Regions from separate parts of the Jiella sp. M17.18 genome, predicted to be linked through region 1. Evidence: riboswitches for the same ligand, from Rfam matches in the RefSeq annotation. Region 1 holds a riboswitch; the other holds the start of a gene.
What was found. Region 1 has a riboswitch for thiamine pyrophosphate ahead of thiC (phosphomethylpyrimidine synthase ThiC). Riboswitches for the same ligand answer to the same signal wherever they lie in the genome.
Positions count from the first base shown of each region.

Region 2: another riboswitch for thiamine pyrophosphate. It lies ahead of thiB (thiamine ABC transporter substrate binding subunit); the one in region 1 lies ahead of thiC (phosphomethylpyrimidine synthase ThiC).

Region 1 covers NZ_JBFTEH010000004.1:294,065-303,061, forward strand. The annotation lists gene AB5S17_RS10245 (hydroxymethylpyrimidine/phosphomethylpyrimidine kinase) at 1-365, opposite strand, end outside; gene AB5S17_RS10250 (thiamine phosphate synthase) at 362-988, opposite strand; gene AB5S17_RS10255 (thiazole synthase) at 985-1,758, opposite strand; gene thiS (sulfur carrier protein ThiS) at 1,763-1,960, opposite strand; gene thiO (glycine oxidase ThiO) at 1,929-2,933, opposite strand; gene thiC (phosphomethylpyrimidine synthase ThiC) at 2,939-4,771, opposite strand; TPP riboswitch at 4,871-4,994, opposite strand; gene AB5S17_RS10275 (argininosuccinate synthase) at 5,409-6,629, opposite strand; gene AB5S17_RS10280 (AI-2E family transporter) at 6,831-8,846, shown strand; gene AB5S17_RS10285 (metal ABC transporter permease) at 8,880-8,997, opposite strand, start outside.
Region 2 covers NZ_JBFTEH010000005.1:136,612-145,608, forward strand. The annotation lists gene AB5S17_RS11380 (helix-turn-helix domain-containing protein) at 1-92, opposite strand, end outside; gene AB5S17_RS11385 (hypothetical protein) at 154-567, shown strand; gene AB5S17_RS11390 (hypothetical protein) at 564-830, shown strand; tRNA gene AB5S17_RS11395 (tRNA-Arg) at 1,017-1,093, opposite strand; gene AB5S17_RS11400 (thiamine diphosphokinase) at 1,275-1,916, opposite strand; TPP riboswitch at 2,013-2,117, shown strand; gene thiB (thiamine ABC transporter substrate binding subunit) at 2,169-3,206, shown strand; gene thiP (thiamine/thiamine pyrophosphate ABC transporter permease) at 3,179-4,870, shown strand; gene thiQ (thiamine ABC transporter ATP-binding protein) at 4,867-5,622, shown strand; gene AB5S17_RS11420 (M48 family metalloprotease) at 5,832-7,340, shown strand; gene AB5S17_RS11425 (LysR family transcriptional regulator) at 7,401-8,324, opposite strand; gene AB5S17_RS11430 (amidohydrolase family protein) at 8,464-8,997, shown strand, end outside.

The DNA of each region.
Region 1 (8,997 bases):
GCGTCGTCCAGCAGCGCGCGGCCGGAGGTCGCCGCGAGGACGGGGTCGAGGACGACCGGAATCTGACTGGCGAACGGGCGCAGGGCATCCGCGACCGCGGCGACGGTGTCGGCCGTGCCGAGCATGCCGACCTTAACGCCGCGCACCTGCCCGCCGGAGAGCGCCGCCGCGATCTGCGCCGCGACGATGTCGGGTGGAACCCGGTGGACCGCCGTAACGCCGCGATCGGTCTGGGCGGTGGCGGCGGTGACCGCGAGCGCGGCCGGCACGCCGCATTCGGCGAGCGTCGCGACGTCGCGCGCGATGCCGGCACCGCCGCTGGAATCCGATCCGGCGACCACGAGGACCCTCGGGCGGGCGCTCATTCCGGCTGCCGCGTCGCCGCCAGCCATGCCCGCGTGCGTGCCTCGGGATCGGCCGCGCCGACGATATCGGTGACGACGGAGACGATGTCGGCGCCGGCCGCGAAGGCGCCCTCTGCCCGCTCCAGGGTGAAGCCGCCGATCGCGACCAGCGGGACGGCGCCGACGCGCCGCTTCCACTGGGTAACCCGCTCCAGCCCCTGCGGCGCGAAGCGCATCGCCTTGAGGACGGTCGGATAGACCGGGCCGAGGGCGATGTAGTCCGGTTCGAAGGCGAGGGCGCGGTCCAGCTCCGCCTGGTCGTGGGTCGAGAGCCCGAGCGACAGGCCGGCGGCGCGGAGCGCCGCGGTATCCGCGGTGTCGAGATCCTCCTGGCCGAGATGGACGAAGCTGCAGCCTTCCTCGATCGCGAGGCGCCAGTGGTCGTTGACGACGAGGACGCAGTCGTGAGTGGCGCAGACGTCGCGGGCGCGGCGGATTTCTGTCCTGAGCTCATCCTCCGGCCGGTCCTTGATCCTGAGCTGGATCAGCTTCACGCCCAGCGGCACCAGCCGCGCCGCCCAGTCGGCCGTGGGGACGATCGGATAGAAGCGGTCGAGCCGCCGCCCCGTCTCAGCGCCGCTCATTCGAACACCGCCCGGCCGAGCATCGGGGTCGAGGGCGCCGCCATGTCGCGCGGCTCCATCGGGTCGGCGAGGTAGCCGAGACGTCCTGCCTCGATGGCCCGGGCGAAGGCTTCGGCCATCCGGACGGGGTCGCCGGCCTTGGCGACGGCGGTGTTGAGAAGGATCGCGTCGAAGCCGAGTTCCATCGCCTGCGCCGCCTGCGAGGGCAGGCCGATGCCGGCGTCGACGACGAGGGGCAAGTCGGGGAAGCGGGCGCGGAGCGTCTTGAGGCCAGCGGGATTGGCGAGGCCTCGTCCGGTGCCGATCGGCGCACCCCAGGGCATCAGCACCTCGCAGCCGGCCTCGACCAGCCGCTCGGCGACGCCGACATCCTCGGTGGTGTAGGGGAAGACCTTGAAGCCGTCGGCGGCGAGCGTCGCCGCGGCGTCGACCAGGCCGAAGACGTCCGGCGCCAGCGTGTCCTCGTCGGCGACGACCTCGAGCTTGATCCAGTCGGTGGAAAAGAGCTCGCGCGCCATCTTCGCCGTCGTGACGGCCTCCTTGACGCTGAAGCAGCCCGCGGTGTTCGGCAGGACGCGGACGCCGAGCTCGCGGATGAGCCGCCAGAAGGCCTGGCCGGCGAGATGGCCGCCCATCTCGCGGCGGACGGAGACCGTCACCACCGCGGCGCCGGAGGCTCGGACGGAATCGGCAAGGATCGTGGGCGAGGGATATTGCGCCGTGCCGAGGAAGAGGCGGGAGGACAGCTCGGTGCCGTAGACGGTGAGCACTGGCTCAGCCCCCCTGCATCGGGGCGAGGATCTCGACCCGGTCGCCGTCGATCAGCGGCTGGACGTCGCGTTCGCCCGCCGGCACGAAGTCGCCGTTGACGGCGGTGGCGACGATCGCCTCGCCGTAGCCGAGCTGGATCAGGAGGTCGGCGAGCGAGGCCGTCTCGGCGTCACGCGCTTGCCCGTTCACGATGATCTTCATCCATCATCTCCGGCACGAAATTGGGATCGAGGACGGCCCGTGCCGCCATCTCGGCGAGCGCCGGGGCGAGCAGGAAGCCGTGGCGGAAGACGCCGTTGACATGCAGCGTGCGGCCATGGCGGCGCAGGCGCGGCAGGTTGTCTGGAAAGGCCGGGCGAAGATGCGCGCCGGTCTCCACCACCTCGGCCTCGGCGAAGGCCGGGTGCAGGGCGTAGGCGGCGTTGAGGAGCGAGGCGACGCCGCGGGCGGTGACGCGCCAGTCCGCCGCCTCGACCATGGTCGCGCCGACCATGAACAGCCCGTCGCCGCGCGGCACGACGTAGAGCGGCGTGCGCGGATGGGCGAGGCGGACGGGACGGGCGAGGGCGACGTCGCGGGTGCGCAGCAGCACCATCTCGCCCTTCACCGGCCGGAGGTCCGGCAGGGCGTTCCGCGCGCCAAAGCCCCGGCAATCGACGACGGACCCGCGCGGCGGATGATCCGTGCCGTCGAGGCCGAGGACGACCTCTCCGCCGCGCGAGCACAGCCGCTCCGCCAGCGCCGCCAAGGCCTGCCGCGGATCGAGATGTGCCTCCTCGGTGAAGAACAGACCGCGGCGGAAGCGGCCGGCGAGATCCGGTTCCAGCGCGGCGATTTCCGTCTCGTCCAGCCAGACGTGCCGCATCGTCCGCTCGGCGAAGCGGCGCAGCTCGGCCGCATCGCGGGCCGGAGCGACGACCAGCGTGCCGTGGCGGACAACGTCCGGCACGCGGCTCTCCCACCACTCGGCGGCCCGCTGCCCCAGGCGGACCACCGGCTCCTCGGCGGTCTCGCCCTCGCAGAAGGGCGCGAGCATGCCGCCGGCGAGCCAGGAGGCGGCGTCGCCGCCGAGCGTCTGCGAGCGCTCGACGAGCGTGACGGCGACGCCGCGCTCGGCCAGCGCATTGGCGACGGCGAGGCCGGTGACGCCGGCCCCGATGACGGTGACGCGCATGGCGGCTACTCGGCCGCCTCGCCGGTGGCGATCGCGCCGGACGCGGCATCGACCGGCATGTAGAGGTCGCCCTCGCGGCGGTACTTCTCCGCCATCGCCTCCATGCCTTCGCGCCGCGCCTCGTCGCGGATGTCCTGGCTGATCTTCATCGAGCAGAACTTCGGCCCGCACATCGAGCAGAAATGCGCGACCTTGTGCGCTTCCTTCGGCAGGGTCTGGTCGTGGAAGTCGCGCGCCGTCTCCGGGTCGAGCGAGAGGTTGAACTGGTCCTCCCAGCGGAACTCGAAGCGGGCTCGGCTCAGCGCGTCGTCGCGCGCCTGCGCCGCGGGATGGCCCTTGGCGAGGTCGGCGGCATGGGCGGCGAGCTTGTAGGTGATGACGCCGGTCTTCACGTCGTTCTTGTCGGGAAGGCCGAGATGCTCCTTGGGCGTGACGTAGCAGAGCATCGCGGTGCCGAACCAGCCGATCTGCGCCGCGCCGATCGCCGAGGTGATGTGGTCGTAGCCGGGCGCGATGTCGGTGGTGAGGGGGCCGAGCGTATAGAAGGGCGCCTCGCCGCAGGTCTTCAGCTGCTTGTCCATGTTCTGCTTGATCTTGTGCATCGGCACATGGCCGGGGCCCTCGATCATCACCTGGCAGTCCTTGGCCCATGCGATCCTGGTCAGCTCGCCCAGCGTCTCCAGCTCGGCGAACTGCGCGGCGTCGTTGGCGTCGGCGATCGAGCCGGGGCGCAGGCCGTCGCCGAGCGAGAAGGAGACGTCATAGGCCCGCGCGATGTCGCAGATCTCCTCGAAATGCTCGTAGAGGAAGCTCTCGCGGTGGTGGTGCAGGCACCATTTCGCCATGATCGAGCCACCGCGCGAGACGATGCCGGTGACCCGGTTCGCCGTCAGCGGCACATGCGCGAGGCGCACGCCGGCATGGATGGTGAAGTAGTCGACGCCCTGCTCGGCCTGCTCGATCAGCGTGTCGCGGAAGACCGCCCAGGTGAGGTCCTCGGCGATGCCGTTCACCTTCTCCAGCGCCTGGTAGATCGGCACCGTGCCGATCGGGACCGGCGAGTTGCGGATGATCCATTCGCGGATGTTGTGGATGTTGCGGCCGGTCGAAAGATCCATGACCGTGTCGGCGCCCCAGCGGATCGCCCAGACCATCTTGTCGACCTCCTCGGCCATGGAGGAGGTGACGGCGGAATTGCCGATATTGGCGTTGATCTTCACCAGGAAGTTCCGGCCGATGATCATCGGCTCGGTTTCCGGGTGGTTGATGTTGACGGGGATGATGGCGCGGCCGCGGGCGATCTCGTCGCGCACGAATTCCGGCGTCACGAAGTCGGGGATCGCCGCGCCGAAGTCCTCGCCGTCGCGGGCGCGCTGTTCCGCCTGCTGCTGCCGGCCGAGGTTCTCCCGGATCGCGACGAACTCCATCTCGGGCGTGACGACGCCGGCGCGGGCATAGGCGATCTGGGTGACGGCGCGGCCGTCCTTCGCGCGATAGGGCCGGTTGCGGACGGGGAATTCCGGCGTCAGCCGCTCGCCCGAGACGAAGCCATTGTCGGCGGGCGTGACGTGCCGGCCCTCATAGGCCTCGACGTCGCCGCGGGCCGCGATCCAGGCCTCGCGCAGGCGCTTTAGGCCGGCGTTGACGTCGGTCGCGACGGCGGGATCGGTGTAGGGGCCGGAGGCGTCGTAGACCGTCAGCGGCGGCTCGTTCGCGCTCGGATGCAACGCGATCTGGCGCATCGGCACGGCGATGTCTGGATGGAGAGTTCCCGCGACGTGGACCTTGGTCGAGGCGGGCAGGGGGCCGGCATTCGCCAGCGGTGTCATGCGGTTCATCGGACGCTCCCTAAGCGTGTCGCTCTGGGATCCGGTCCTGACGTGTGGTGGAGAATCGCGCCGTTCGGCTGAGTAACGATCCGCAGAGTCCTGCGGGGTGTCGCGGCGCCTTGACCATCCCTACGCCGGTGTGAGCCGGATCAGGTTCGAAGGGTCGCTGCGCCCACGCGTTGCCGCGCCATCAGCCTCTCAGCCCCTTGCCGGGACTCCCCTGGTAACGACGGGGAGGATGGGCCGGGGACGGTCGGCTGTCAATGCGGGGGTTGTTAGCCTCGCTGCGAAACCGCCGCGGGGCAGGCTTGTCACCTGCCGGCGTGCCTGCGGTGCCGTCGAGACCACACCAGCTGCCGGAGCGTTACAGGAACGCCTCAGTTTTCGACGCTCGTCATCCCGGCCTTGAGCCGGGATCCGTGCCTCGACGGCTATACAGGCCCTCGCGCCCAATACCCCGATGATCGCCTCAGACAAGGGTCATCGGAAGCTTCGGTGGCTTGGAATGCATCCCGGCTCAAGGCCGGGATGACGAAGTGGTAGTGTTGGCGCCAGCCTTCCGATGCCGAGGGTGCATTCGGCAGCGGAACACGGACCGGCGCGCCGGAGTCGAAGCCCCGGTGCGCCGGATCGCCGCCTGTCCCGGTTACCGCCCGTCGCGCTTGGCCAGGGTGCGCAGCCTGAGGGCGTTCAGCCGGATGAAACCGGCGGCGTCCTTCTGGTCGTAGGCGCCGTGATCGTCCTCGAAGGTGACGAGGGCGTCGGAGTAGAGGGACTTGGCGCTCTCGCGGCCGATGACGATGACGTTGCCCTTGTAGAGCTTCAGCTTCACCGTGCCCTCGACATGCTCCTGGCTCTTGTCGATGGCCGCCTGCAGCATCAGCCGCTCCGGCGAGAACCAGAAGCCGTTGTAGATGAGCTCCGCATAGCGCGGCATCAGCTCGTCCTTCAGATGCGCCGCGCCGCGGTCGAGCGTGATGCTCTCGATCGCGCGGTGCGCATGCAGGAGGATGGTGCCGCCCGGGGTCTCGTAGACGCCGCGCGACTTCATGCCGACGAAGCGGTTCTCGACGAGGTCGAGCCGGCCGATGCCGTTGTCGCGGCCGAGGTCGTTGAGGGCCGCGAGCAGCTCGTGCGGCGCCATCGCCTTGCCGTTCAGCGAGACCGGGTCGCCCTTGGCGAAGCCGAGTTCGATCGTGGTCGCCCGGTCCGGCGCCTCCTCGGGGCTGACCGTGCGCATGAAGACGTAAGGAGGCGGCTCCTCGGCCGGGTTCTCCAGCACCTTGCCCTCGGAGGAGGAGTGCAGGAGATTGGCGTCGACGGAGAAGGGCGCCTCGCCCTTCTTGTCCTTGGTGACGAGGATCTGGTTCTTCTCGGCGAAGTCGATGAGGTCGGTGCGCGACTTGAACTCCCACTCGCGCCAGGGAGCGATGACCTTGATGTCCGGGTCGAGCGCGTAGGCCGAAAGCTCGAAGCGGACCTGGTCGTTGCCCTTGCCGGTGGCGCCGTGGGCGATGGCGTCGGCGCCGGTCTCGTGGGCGATCTCGACGAGGCGCTTGGAGATCAGCGGCCGCGCGATCGATGTGCCGAGGAGATAGGTGCCCTCGTAGACGGCATTGGCGCGGAACATCGGGAAGACGAAGTCGCGGCAGAACTCCTCGCGCACGTCCTCGATGTAGATCTCCTTGATGCCGAGCCGCTCGGCCTTCTCGCGCGCCGGGCCGAGTTCCTCGCCCTGGCCGAGATCGGCGGTGAAGGTCACCACCTCCGCCCCGAGCTCGGTCTGCAGCCACTTCAGGATGATCGAGGTGTCGAGGCCGCCGGAATAGGCGAGGACCACCTTCTTGACGTCGCGTGTTTTGGCCATGGTCTCTTGATTTCGTCCGCAGTGTCGGTCGTCATGGCCTCTACACAATCGCCGGGGCGAAGGAAACCGGAAGGACGCGCGGCGGCCGCCCGTCGGCGCCTCCGGAGCGCCGCGGACAAATTGTCGGCCGCGGATGGATCGGACTTCTTTCCAGCGACTTATAGCCGTTCGTCGCGGGCGTTTCCCGCCGGGATAATGTCGATGTCGGTCGTGCGTCCATCACGCGCCAAGCTGCGCTCCTCCGATGTGCCGTCGGCGCGCATGTCCAGATCCGTCACCGACTCGGTGATCGTCGGCCTCGCAATCGTCGCGGTGCTCTATTTCGGCCGCGACGTCTTCGTGCCGATCGCGCTCGCCGTGCTGCTGAGCTTCGCGCTGGCGCCGCTGGTGCGGGTTCTGAGGCGCATCCACGTGCCGCGCAAGCTCGCCGTGGCGCTGGCGGTGGTGGTCGCCTTCCTCCTGCTGCTCGGGCTCGGCGGCATGATGGTCAAGGAGGTCACGCAGCTCGCCGAGAACCTGCCGAGCTACCAGACGACGATCGTCAAGAAGATCCAGTCGCTGCGCGGCTCGACGAACGGAGGCGGGGCGATCGCGCGCGTCGCGGCAACGGTCGACAACCTGCGCCAGGAATTGAGCGGCTCGGCGGGGAAGCCGGACGGCGGTGCGGGCGCGGGCAACGCGCCGCAGGGCCAGGCGGGCGGACAGACGAGCGACGCGGCGAAGAAGACCGGGCCGATCCCGGTCGAGATCCACGAGCCGCCGGCCGGCCCGCTGGACATCATCCAGAGCATCGTCTCGCCGGTGCTGTCGCCCCTGGCGACGGCCGGCATCGTGACGATCTTCGCGATCTTCATCCTCCTCTATCGGCAGGACCTGCGCGACCGCTTCATCCGGCTCGCCGGCTCGAAGGATCTCGGCCGCACAACCGCGGCGATCGACGACGCGGCGCATCGCCTCAGCCGCTACTTCCTGACGCAGACGGCGATCAACGTGACCTTCGGCGTGATCGTCGCGGCAGGCCTGTGGCTGATCGGCATCCCCAATCCCGAACTCTGGGGCATCTTCGGCGCGCTGCTGCGCTTCATCCCCTATATCGGCTCGATCCTCTCCGGCCTGTTCCCGGCGGCGCTCGCCTTCGCGGTCGACCCCGGCTGGTCGAGCTTCATCTGGACGGTGGCGCTGTTCGTCGTCGTCGAGACGATCATCGGCCAGGTGATCGAGCCTTGGCTCTACGGCCACAACACCGGCCTCTCGCCGGTGGCGGTGATCGTCGCGGCCACCTTCTGGACCTGGCTTTGGGGGCCGATCGGGCTGTTCCTGTCGACGCCGCTGACGGTCTGCCTCGTCGTGATCGGCCGCCATGTCGAGAAGCTCGCCTTCCTCGAAGTGATCCTCGGCGACGAGCCTGCGCTGACGCCGCCGGAGAACTTCTACCAGCGCATGCTGGCCGGCGATCCGCACGAGGCGGCGGACCAGGCCGAGGACTATCTGCGGGAGGAGAGCCTGCAGGCCTTCTACGACAATGTCGCGATCGAGGGCCTGCTGCTCGCCCAGGAGGATCTCAACCGCGGGCTGCTCGACGACGAGAAGCTGATCCATATCCGCGACACCGCGCTGGAGGTGGTCGACGACCTGTCGGATCACAGGGACGAGGACGAGCAGGGCGACGAAGCGGCGGAGGCGCAGGGCGCGCATGCCGGGCACGAAGGCGGGGAAGACGCAGCGGCGGAGGCCCCGCTGCCGGCGGGCGAGCCGCGGCAGGAGGGCATCGTCCTGTGCATCGGCGCGCGCACGCCGCTGGACGAGGCCGCGGTGCCGATGCTGGCGCAGCTTCTGGAGCGGCACGGCATCGCCACCCGCTGCGAACCGCGCGACACGCTGCTGACGACCAACATCTTCCGGCTCGATACCGCCGGCGTCACCATGGTCTGCCTGTCCTATCTCGACGGCAGCCGCGCCGCCGAGGTGCGCTATCTCGTCCGCCGGCTGCGCCGCAAGATGCCGCAGGCGCGCATCCTGCTCGGCTTCTGGGGGATGGAGGCGAAATCCGCGGCCGAGGAATTGCGAGCCTCCTCCGGCGCGGACTTCCAGGCGACCTCGCTGCGCCAGGCGGTCGATGTCTGCCGCACCACGCTGCCGGAACCGGCGGCGGCAAAGGGGCTGCCGGCCAGGCCGCATGTCGGGCTCCGGCCGGTCACCGCCCGCGGCGCCGCCTGAGGCGCGCGTCGCCGCGCGGAAAAGCGGGCGGCGTCACAGGGGCGGGCGGACGTCCGCCTCGATCTCGCGCGGCCGGCTCTGCAATGTCCGGTTCCGGCGCAGCCGGCGACAGCCGATGCTGGCGAGATAGACGACCGCCGAGAGCAGCGTG
Region 2 (8,997 bases), on a different contig from region 1:
TCTGCCTGATCCATCTCGACGAGCGCGCGAGCGGCACGACATTGCGCGGGAATGATCAACCTGAAGCCCAACCTTGCGCATGGTGTTGACATATAGCCCGTAATTGAGCTTAATGCCCAACGTATAGCTCAACGCCCCACTTGGAGCAACGGCATGAAAAACGACCCCATCGGGCCGATCGGCGGAGCTTTGCCCGTCGTCAGCCGCAAGATCATTACTGACGAGATCGAGCGCCTGATCTCAGTACTGGACGAATTGGATCGCGACCCCGACTTCGAGCCGTACCTGGCGGGTTACAGCGAAGGGACCGATGACCGCGAAAGCGATGACAGCGATCTTGAGGACGGCGCCGATACCGAGCACTCGCTGGGCTGGACGGAAAACATTGATGAGCGACAGGCACGCATGGTGCATTCCGGCTGGGTGTTCGGCGACGGCGAAGGTGAGCCCCTGCTAGGTTGGTGCGAGAACCATGGTTGCGGCTTCACTGCCGCGCAAGAGGGTAGTTCTCGGGACGATCGGGAGTGGGATGTCGCGGACGAAGGCGAAATGGAGGACGAGCTATGAAGTCGCGCCACGACAATCTTCCGCTTGTCGATATGTCGAATGTCCCGGACGTCTACGCTTCCGGGACGCTGCCTATCGATGATCTCGGCGACGGGATGGTGCGGGTGTCCTTCTACAGCGTCCAAAGGGGCATCTGCGGCAACGCGGAGCGCATTGTTCAGGTGAAGGTCGTCATGTCGCGCTTTGCCGTTCTGGATCTCGCAATGGCGGCCGCAGCCCCACCAGAGCCGCTTGCGGTTGAAGAACCAGTCTTGAGGAACTGACGATGCGGCTCCTTATTGCCATCATCCGCCTGCGGCGCGAACTGCGGCTATGGCGAGCGGCACAACGGCGAGCGAATCGCTGATGACGATGGAAGGCCGGCGGAAACGTCGGCCTTTCCGTTACCCGCACCGTTACCCTAAACTCTTATCGGCGCGATGATAGAAAAGTTAAGCCGTTGATTTCCTTGGTGATCCCGACTGGATTCGAACCAGTGACCCTCAGATTAGGAATCTGATGCTCTATCCTGCTGAGCTACGGGACCACGCGGGGCGCACCATAGTCGAAAAGGTCGGGAAAGGCCAAGCCTGGAATCGGCCGGCGCGGCGGCCGTGCAAAGTCGGGTGGGGGGCGGCTCGGCGGTGGCCGGTGGCTGCTCTTGCAGGGTTGCGCGGGGAGCGCGAGGCTCCGGCGGAGGTGATGGCCGGTGGGCGGCGGCGCGCCGCTCAGTGTACCGCGGGGTCGGCCTGCGCCAGGAGCAGCGCGCGGCCCTCGCGCACCGTCACGGCGATCTCGCCCATCGCCTCGTTCGACTGCGTCAGGATGGAGTGGAACGGCACCGCGACGTCGGCGAGCGGCCATTTGGCGCCGTCGATCGTCAGCCCCTGAAGGTCGGAAAACTTCAGGATCGAGAACTGCGCACCCGGCGCGAGGGGGAAATTGCGGCGGTCCGGGCCGAGCGGCCAGGCGTGTTCGACGCCGTCGAAGAGTTCGACCGCCAGACCGCGGTCGTTGTAGCGCAAGGCGAGGATCAGATGCGCGAAGGCATGGTCGCTGCGCGGGCCGCCGAGCGCGCCGACGAGGGTCAGCCGCGTCGCCCCCCGTTCGATCGCCGCCTCGATGGCGATCTCGCCGTCGGTCTGGTCCTTGTCGCGCGGGAACGGGGCGCGTGCGATGCCCGCCAGCTCGATGGGCGGGTGCGGCGGCGTCGAATCGAAGTCGCCGACCCAGAGCTCCGGCGACAGGCCGAGCGCCGCCGCATGGCGGATGCCGTCGTCGGCCGCGATGACGCGGCTGCCCGCAACGGCCTCTTTGAGTGCCGCGGTCGGCTCGATGCGGCCGGCGAGGAGGACGGTGAAATGCGCCATGGGCCGGCCACTTAGCGCAAGCGGAGACGAAAGGGAAAGCGTCCCGGCCAAGCAGCCGATGCTTGCCAAGCCGGCGCGGCCGGTAGATAGTCCGGCCCGCTCACAAGGGGGTGCTCCGGACAAGGAGCTGAGAGGCGTCACGGCCAACCCGTCGAACCTGATCCGGATCGTACCGGCGGAGGGATTGCGAGCGTTGCCCAGCCATCAGCAACGCGCGTTCCGCTCGCCGACCAGCGAAAGATGACCCGCGCCATGGCCGCTCCTCGTCCGTTCCGCCTTTCCCGCCTCGCCGGGCTCGCGACCCTCGCCCTCGCCGCCTTCGCGGGGACCCACGGCGCGCTCGCCGCGGGCGACAAGCCGGTGCTCACGGTCTACACCTATGACAGCTTCTCTGCCGACTGGGGTCCGGGGCCGAAGATCACGGCCATGTTCGAGAAGACCTGCGGCTGCGTGCTGAAGTTCGTCGGGCTGGAGGACGGCGTCGCGATCCTCAACCGGCTGAAGCTCGAAGGCGCGTCGAGCGGCGCCGACGTGGCGCTCGGCCTCACCACCGATCTCATCCCCGAGGCGAAGGCGACCGGCCTGTTCGTCGACAGCGGCACCGACCTCTCCGCCATCGAGGTGCCGACCGGCTTCACCGATCCGGTCTTCGTGCCCTACGACTACTCCTATCTCGCCGTCGTCTACGACACCAAGGCGATCAAGACGCCGCCGACGAGCCTCGACGCGCTGGTGAACGGCGATCCCAGCGTCAAGATCGCCATCGAGGACCCGCGCACCGCCACCCCCGGCCTCGGTTTCCTGCTCTGGATGAAGGCGATCTACGGCGATCAGGCGAAGGCGAAGTGGGAGAAGCTGTCGGACCGCATCCTGACCGTCACGCCCGGCTGGAGCGAGGCCTACGGCCTGTTCACCAAGGGCGAGGTGCCGATGGTGCTCAGCTACACGACCTCCCCCGCCTATCACGAGATCGAGGAACACACCGACCGCTACCAGGCCGCTCCGTTCGAGAAGGGCCAGTATCTGCAGATCGAGGTCGCCGCGGCGCTGAAGGGGTCGCAGCACAAGAAGCTCGCCCGCGACTTCCTCGCCTTCATGCTGTCGAAGGACGTCCAGTCGATCATCCCGACGACCAACTGGACGCTGCCGGTGCTGCCGAGCGTCGAGCTGCCGAAGGAATTCCAGGCGCTGCCGAAGGTCGACCACCCGATCTTCATCGACCCCGAGACCGTCGCCAAGAACCGCGAAGCCTGGACGCAGGAATGGCTGCAGGCGATGGGCCGGCGCTGACCGGCACCGCGCGCCTCGTTCCCCGCGCCCCGGCCATGACCCGCAATGCCGACCGCCGCATCCGCATCGCGATCGGCTGCGCCGCGGCCGCGGTTCTCGCCGGCTTCCTCGTCGGGGCGCTGGCGGCGCTTCTCCTCGCCACCGGATCGCTTCCCGCCGTCGCGAGCCTGCTGGAAGACGGCTATATCCGCGCGATCGTCGGCTTCACGCTGGAACAGGCGCTTCTCTCCACGGCCCTCTCGATCCTCGGCGGGCTGCCGCTGGCGCTGGCGCTGCATCGCGCGCGCTTTCCCGGCCGCGACTGGGTGCTGCGCCTGTTCCTGCTGCCGCAGGCTTTGCCCGTCCTCGTCGGTGCGCTGGCGGTCATCGCGATCTGGGGCCGCAGCGGCGTGGTGTCGGACGCGTTCGCGGCCCTCGGCCTGCCCCGGCTCGACGTCTACGGCCTGCCCGGCATCCTGATCGCGCACGTCTTCTTCAACCTGCCGCTCGCCGCCCGGCTGATGCTCGCCGGGCTCGACCGCGTGCCGGCGGAAAGCTGGAAGCTCGCCGGGCAGATCGCCATGCCGCCGCTCGCGACCTTTCGCATCGTCGAATGGCCGGCGATCCGCACCGCCCTGCCTGGCGCGGCGAGCCTGATCTTCATGCTGTGCGTGACGAGCTTCACCCTCGTCCTGATCCTGGGAGGCGGGCCGGGCGCGACGACGCTGGAGGTCGCGATCTACCAGGCGCTCCGCTACGACTTCGACCCGGCGCGCGCGGTGTCGCTGGCGCTGTTGCAGATCGCGCTGACGGCGGCGATCCTCCTTGCCGCGACCCGCCTCGGGGGCGATCCTGCCGGCGGCTTCGGCCTCGGCGGAGACGCCCGCCGCTACGACCGCAAGAGCCGCGCGCGCGACGTCGCCGACCGCACCGTCCTCGTTCTCGGCATCGCCTTCGTCGCCGCGCCCTTCGTCGCTGTGCTCGTCGCCGGGCTGCGGGCGAACCTTGCCGGCCTCGTCGTGCAGGACGCGGTCCAGCGGGCCGCCCTGACCAGTCTTTGCGTGGCGGCAGCCGCCGCCGGCCTGTCGCTCGTCCTGTCGACGGCCGTGCTCCTGGCGATGGAAGCGCTCCGGCCGACCGCCGCGGGCGCGGCAGGCACCGCGCCGGCCCTCGCCCGCCATACGCTGGAGACGACGGGGAGCCTCGTCCTCGTCGTGCCGCCGATCGTCGTCGGCGCCGGCTGGTTCCTGGCGCTGCGGCAGGTCACCGACGTCTTCGCCGCCGCGCCCTACGTGGTCGTGGCGACCAATGCGGCGATGGCGGTGCCGTTCATCGTGCGCATCGTCGGCCCGGCTCTCTCCGAAGAGGCGCAGCGGACCCGCCGCCTCGCCGACAGCCTCGGCCTTTTCGGCCTCGCGCGCCTGAGGATCGTCGACTGGCCGGCGATGCGCGCGCCGCTCGGCCTCGCCTTCGCGTTTGCGCTCGCGATCTCGCTCGGCGACCTCGGCGCGATCGCCCTGTTCGGCAGCCAGGACTTCGTCACCCTGCCCTATCTCCTCCTGCAGCGCATGGGCAGCTACCGCACCAGCGACGCCGACGGGCTGGCGCTGATCCTCGGCATCCTCTGCCTCGGCCTGATGACGCTCGCCGAGCGGGGCTTCGCCAGACGCAGGCGGCGCGCATGAGAGCGCCCGTCGATCCCGGCCGGACGGCGGCTCTCCGTCTCGACGACGTGCGGTTCGCCCACGACGATCTCGCCATGCGGTTCGACCTGACCGTCGAGGAGGGCGAATGGCTGGCGCTGATCGGGCCGAGCGGGGCCGGCAAGTCGACGCTGCTCGACATCGCCGCCGGCTTCGTCGCGCCGGATGCCGGCCGGGTCTGGATCGGCGGAGCGGACGTCACCGACGCGGCACCGGCCGAGCGGCCGCTCACCATGGTCTTCCAGGAGAACAATCTCTTCGCGCATCTCGACGTCTTCCGGAACGTCGCCCTCGGCATCGCGCCGAACCTCAGGCTGGACGCGAAACAGCGCCGGGCGGTCTCGGAGGCGCTCGAAAGGGTCGGCCTCGCCGGCTTCGAGAAGCGCCGCCCGGCGGAAATGTCCGGCGGCGAGCGCCAGCGTGTCGCGCTGGCGCGGGCCTTTCTGCGCGGCCGGCCGTTGCTCCTGCTGGACGAGCCCTTCGCGGCGCTCGGCCCGGCCCTGCGCCGCGAGATGCTGGCCCTGATCGAGACGCTGCGCCGTGCCCGCACCGATGCGCCGATGACGGTTCTGATGGTCACCCATCATCCCGAGGACGCCGTCGGGCATGCCGACCGCGTGGCCTTCCTCGAGAACGGCGAGATCGTCGTCGAAGGGGCGACGGACGACATCCTGTCCGACCGGACGAACGCCGGGGTTGCCCGGTATCTGGGCACAACATCTTCGGATCGCTGACGTATTTCCGGCGGATTTCCTTGCTACCCGCAAAATCACTGGAATCGAGGGGTTTCGTCACAATTCGGCAGGTTCTGTTGCGGATCGATCCTTCCGCAAGGCGCCGCAATTCGGCTAAGTCGGCCGGAAGGAGTGGCAGCCGGAATCGGCTGCGGCGGATGACGGGGGCGGCAATCGTAGCGATGGGTGCAACGTCGAGGATCCGATCCTTGAAGCGGTCGGCACGCCGTCTGTGCGGCGGCGGCGCGCTCGTGGCGCTGCTTCTGACAGGCGCCTGCACGACGGTCGAGCAGGGGCTGGCCGGCCTCACCCCGAGCGGCGATTCGAGCCTGCAGACGGGCTATGCCGCGACGCAGCGGGATCCGGTCAGCTTCGAGCAGGTCCAGGCCGACGACCCGCAGTCGGTGATCGCCCGCTCACAGCATCCGAAGATTCTCGCCGCCTATGGCGGCGCCTATTCCGACCCGAAGATGGAGCGGATGCTGGCGACGATCGTCGGCCGGCTGGCGGCGGTGACCGACGATCCGAACCGCGCCTATCGCATCACCATCCTCAACTCGCCGAACATCAACGCCTTCGCGCTGCCGGGCGGCTACGTCTACATCACCCGCGGCCTCCTGGCGCTGGCGACCGATTCGGCCGAGGTCGCCGGCGTGATCGGCCACGAGATGGGACACATCACCGCCAATCACGGCATCCTGCGCCAGCAGCGCGAGCAGGCGGCTGAAATCGCGAGCCGCGTCGTCACCGACGTGCTGCACAGCGAGCCGGCCGGAGAGATCGCGCTGGCCCGCTCTAAGCTCAGCCTCGCCCAGTTCTCGCGCGAGCAGGAGCTGCAGGCGGACGAACTCGGCATCAAGCATATCGCGCGGGCCGGCTACGACCCCTATGCCGCGAGCCGCTTCCTGCAGGCGATGCAGTCGTACCAGAATTTCCGCAACGCCTTCCAGGCCACCAACCCGCAGCTCGACTTCCTGGCTTCGCACCCCTCGACGCCGCAGCGAATCGCGCTGGCGAACGCGTTGGCGGCCAAGGTCGTGCCGCCGGGCGGCGGCGACACCGACCGCGACCACTACCTCTCCGGCATCGACGGCATGCTGTTCGGCGACTCGGCGGCCGAAGGCTATGTCCGCGACCACCATTTCTACCATCCGGGCCTCGGCATCACCTTTCAGGTTCCGGACAATTTCGTCATCGACAACACCGCCGAGGCGGTGCTGGCCACCGGCCCGGGCGACACCGCGATCCGCTTCGACGGCGTGGCGCTGCCGGCCGAGAGCAGCCTCGTCGACTATGTGAACTCGGGCTGGATCGGCGGCCTCGACCCGTCGAGCGTGCACGAGCACCGCATCGGCGCGCTGGAGGCGGTGTCGGCCAAGGCGCATGGCGGCGACTATGCCTTCGACGTCACGGTCATCCGCGTCGGCGGCCAGGTCTATCGTTTCCTGACGGCGGTGCCGTCGCGCTCGGCGGCCTCCGCCACCGCGATCGCCGAACAGGTCGCGAACTCGTTCCGCGTCCTCAGCCCCGCCGAGAAGGCGGCGCTGAAACCCCTGCGCATCCGCATCGTCACCGCCTCGGCCAGCGACACGCCGGCGACCATGGCGCGCAGGATGATCGGCGTCGACCGCAAGGAGGCGATGTTCCGGCTCCTGAACGAACTCGGCCCGAACGATGGCCTGACGGCGGGCGTGCGCTACAAGATCGTGGCGGAATAGCCGTCGGCCAGCGCGCGCCGTCGGTTGCGCGGCGAAGCGGCGCTGTTGATTGCGCCCGCCTCACCGCGGATACGCCGCCCGGCATACGCCTGCCACCGTGTCCCGCAGCCAGCGATGCGCCGGATCGGCGTCGAGGCGCGGATGCCAGATCGCCGATATGTTGAACCTCGGCAAAGCCAGCGGAAGTTCGAAGCTCTGGAGCCCGGCAGGCCCGGCCTCGCCGGGGCGCATGCGGTTGCCGAGGCAGGAGCGCGGCACGACGGCGACGAGGTCCGACTGGCTCGCGATCCGCATCGCGTCCGGGAATCCGGGAACGACCACCACCACGCTCCGCCGCAGGCCGAGCGCCTCCAGGGCATCGTCGATCGGCTCGGCGAAGCTCCCATCGCGCGACGTGGCGATGTGCTCGCAGGCGGCATAGCGCTCCGGCGTGATGCCGCCTGCCAGCAGTTCGTGCCCCGTTCGGGCGACGCCGACACGCCGGTCGACGAAGAGGAGGCGCGTGCGGATTTCGGGCGCCTCGGTCCCGAGCAGGCCGATTTCGAGATCCACGAGCCCGTCCCGCAGCGGCTGCGCGTTCTTGTCCGGCTTTTGCACGAACCGCAGCCGGACACCCGGCGCAGCCTGCCGCAGGGTCATCACCAGCACGCCCGACAGGAATTCCAGGAACGCTTCGCTGGCGCGGATGGTGAAGGTGCGCGCGAGCGTCGCCGGGTCGATCTCGGCGGGCTCGGGCTGGAGAACCGCCCGCGCGTCCCGCGTCAGCGCATGCACGCGTTCGCGCATCTCGGCCGCGCGCGGCGTCGGGACGAGCCCGCGCCCCGCCCGCACCAGCAGCGGATCGCCGGTCGCGGTGCGTAACCGCGTCAGCGTCCGGCTCGTCGCGGACGTGCTGAGCCCCAGGCGGCGGGCCGCGCCGGTCACACTGCCTTCCGTCAGAAGCGCGTCCAGCGCGACGAGGAGGTTCAGGTCGATGGCGTTCATGCGCGTCAGCCTACCCCGCTCAATCGCTCGGACATAGCGTCCAGCGCAACAATACCTTGCGGCCGCTGCGTCTGGCGCCCGGCGTTCCCCTTGCGCATATCCGCATGGACCGCCCCGCTCTAACCACCTGGAGACCGACATGCGACTGATCGGCATCGAAGAACATTTCCTCACACCCGAGGTTCGTGACGGCTGGAATGCCATCAACCTGGCCGCATCCGACCCGAGCGCCGCCTTCCACTCCGGCCCCATCGAGACGCGTCTTCTCGATCTCGCCGGGGAACGCATCGCTCTCATGGACGAAACCGGCCTGGACGTTCAGGTCCTGTCGCTGACCACGCCGGGCCTGCACGAATTCGGGCGCGAAAGCGTCGACATGGCCCGCCGCGTCAACGATGCCGTGGCGGAGGCCGTGGCCCGGCATCCGGATCGGCTGCAGGCCTTCGCGACGCTGCCGGTGGCGGCGCCGGACGAAGCCGCACTGGAATTCGAGCGCTGCGTCAGGACGCTCGGCTTCAAGGGCACGATCCTCAGCGGACGGGTGGGGACGCGCAATCTCGACCATCCCGACCTCCTGCCGATCTTTGAGAGCGGGGCTTTGCTGCGCGCGCCGATCCTTCTGCATCCGCGGGTTCCGGATCCGGCCGTGCGCGCGGTCTACTATTCCGGCTTC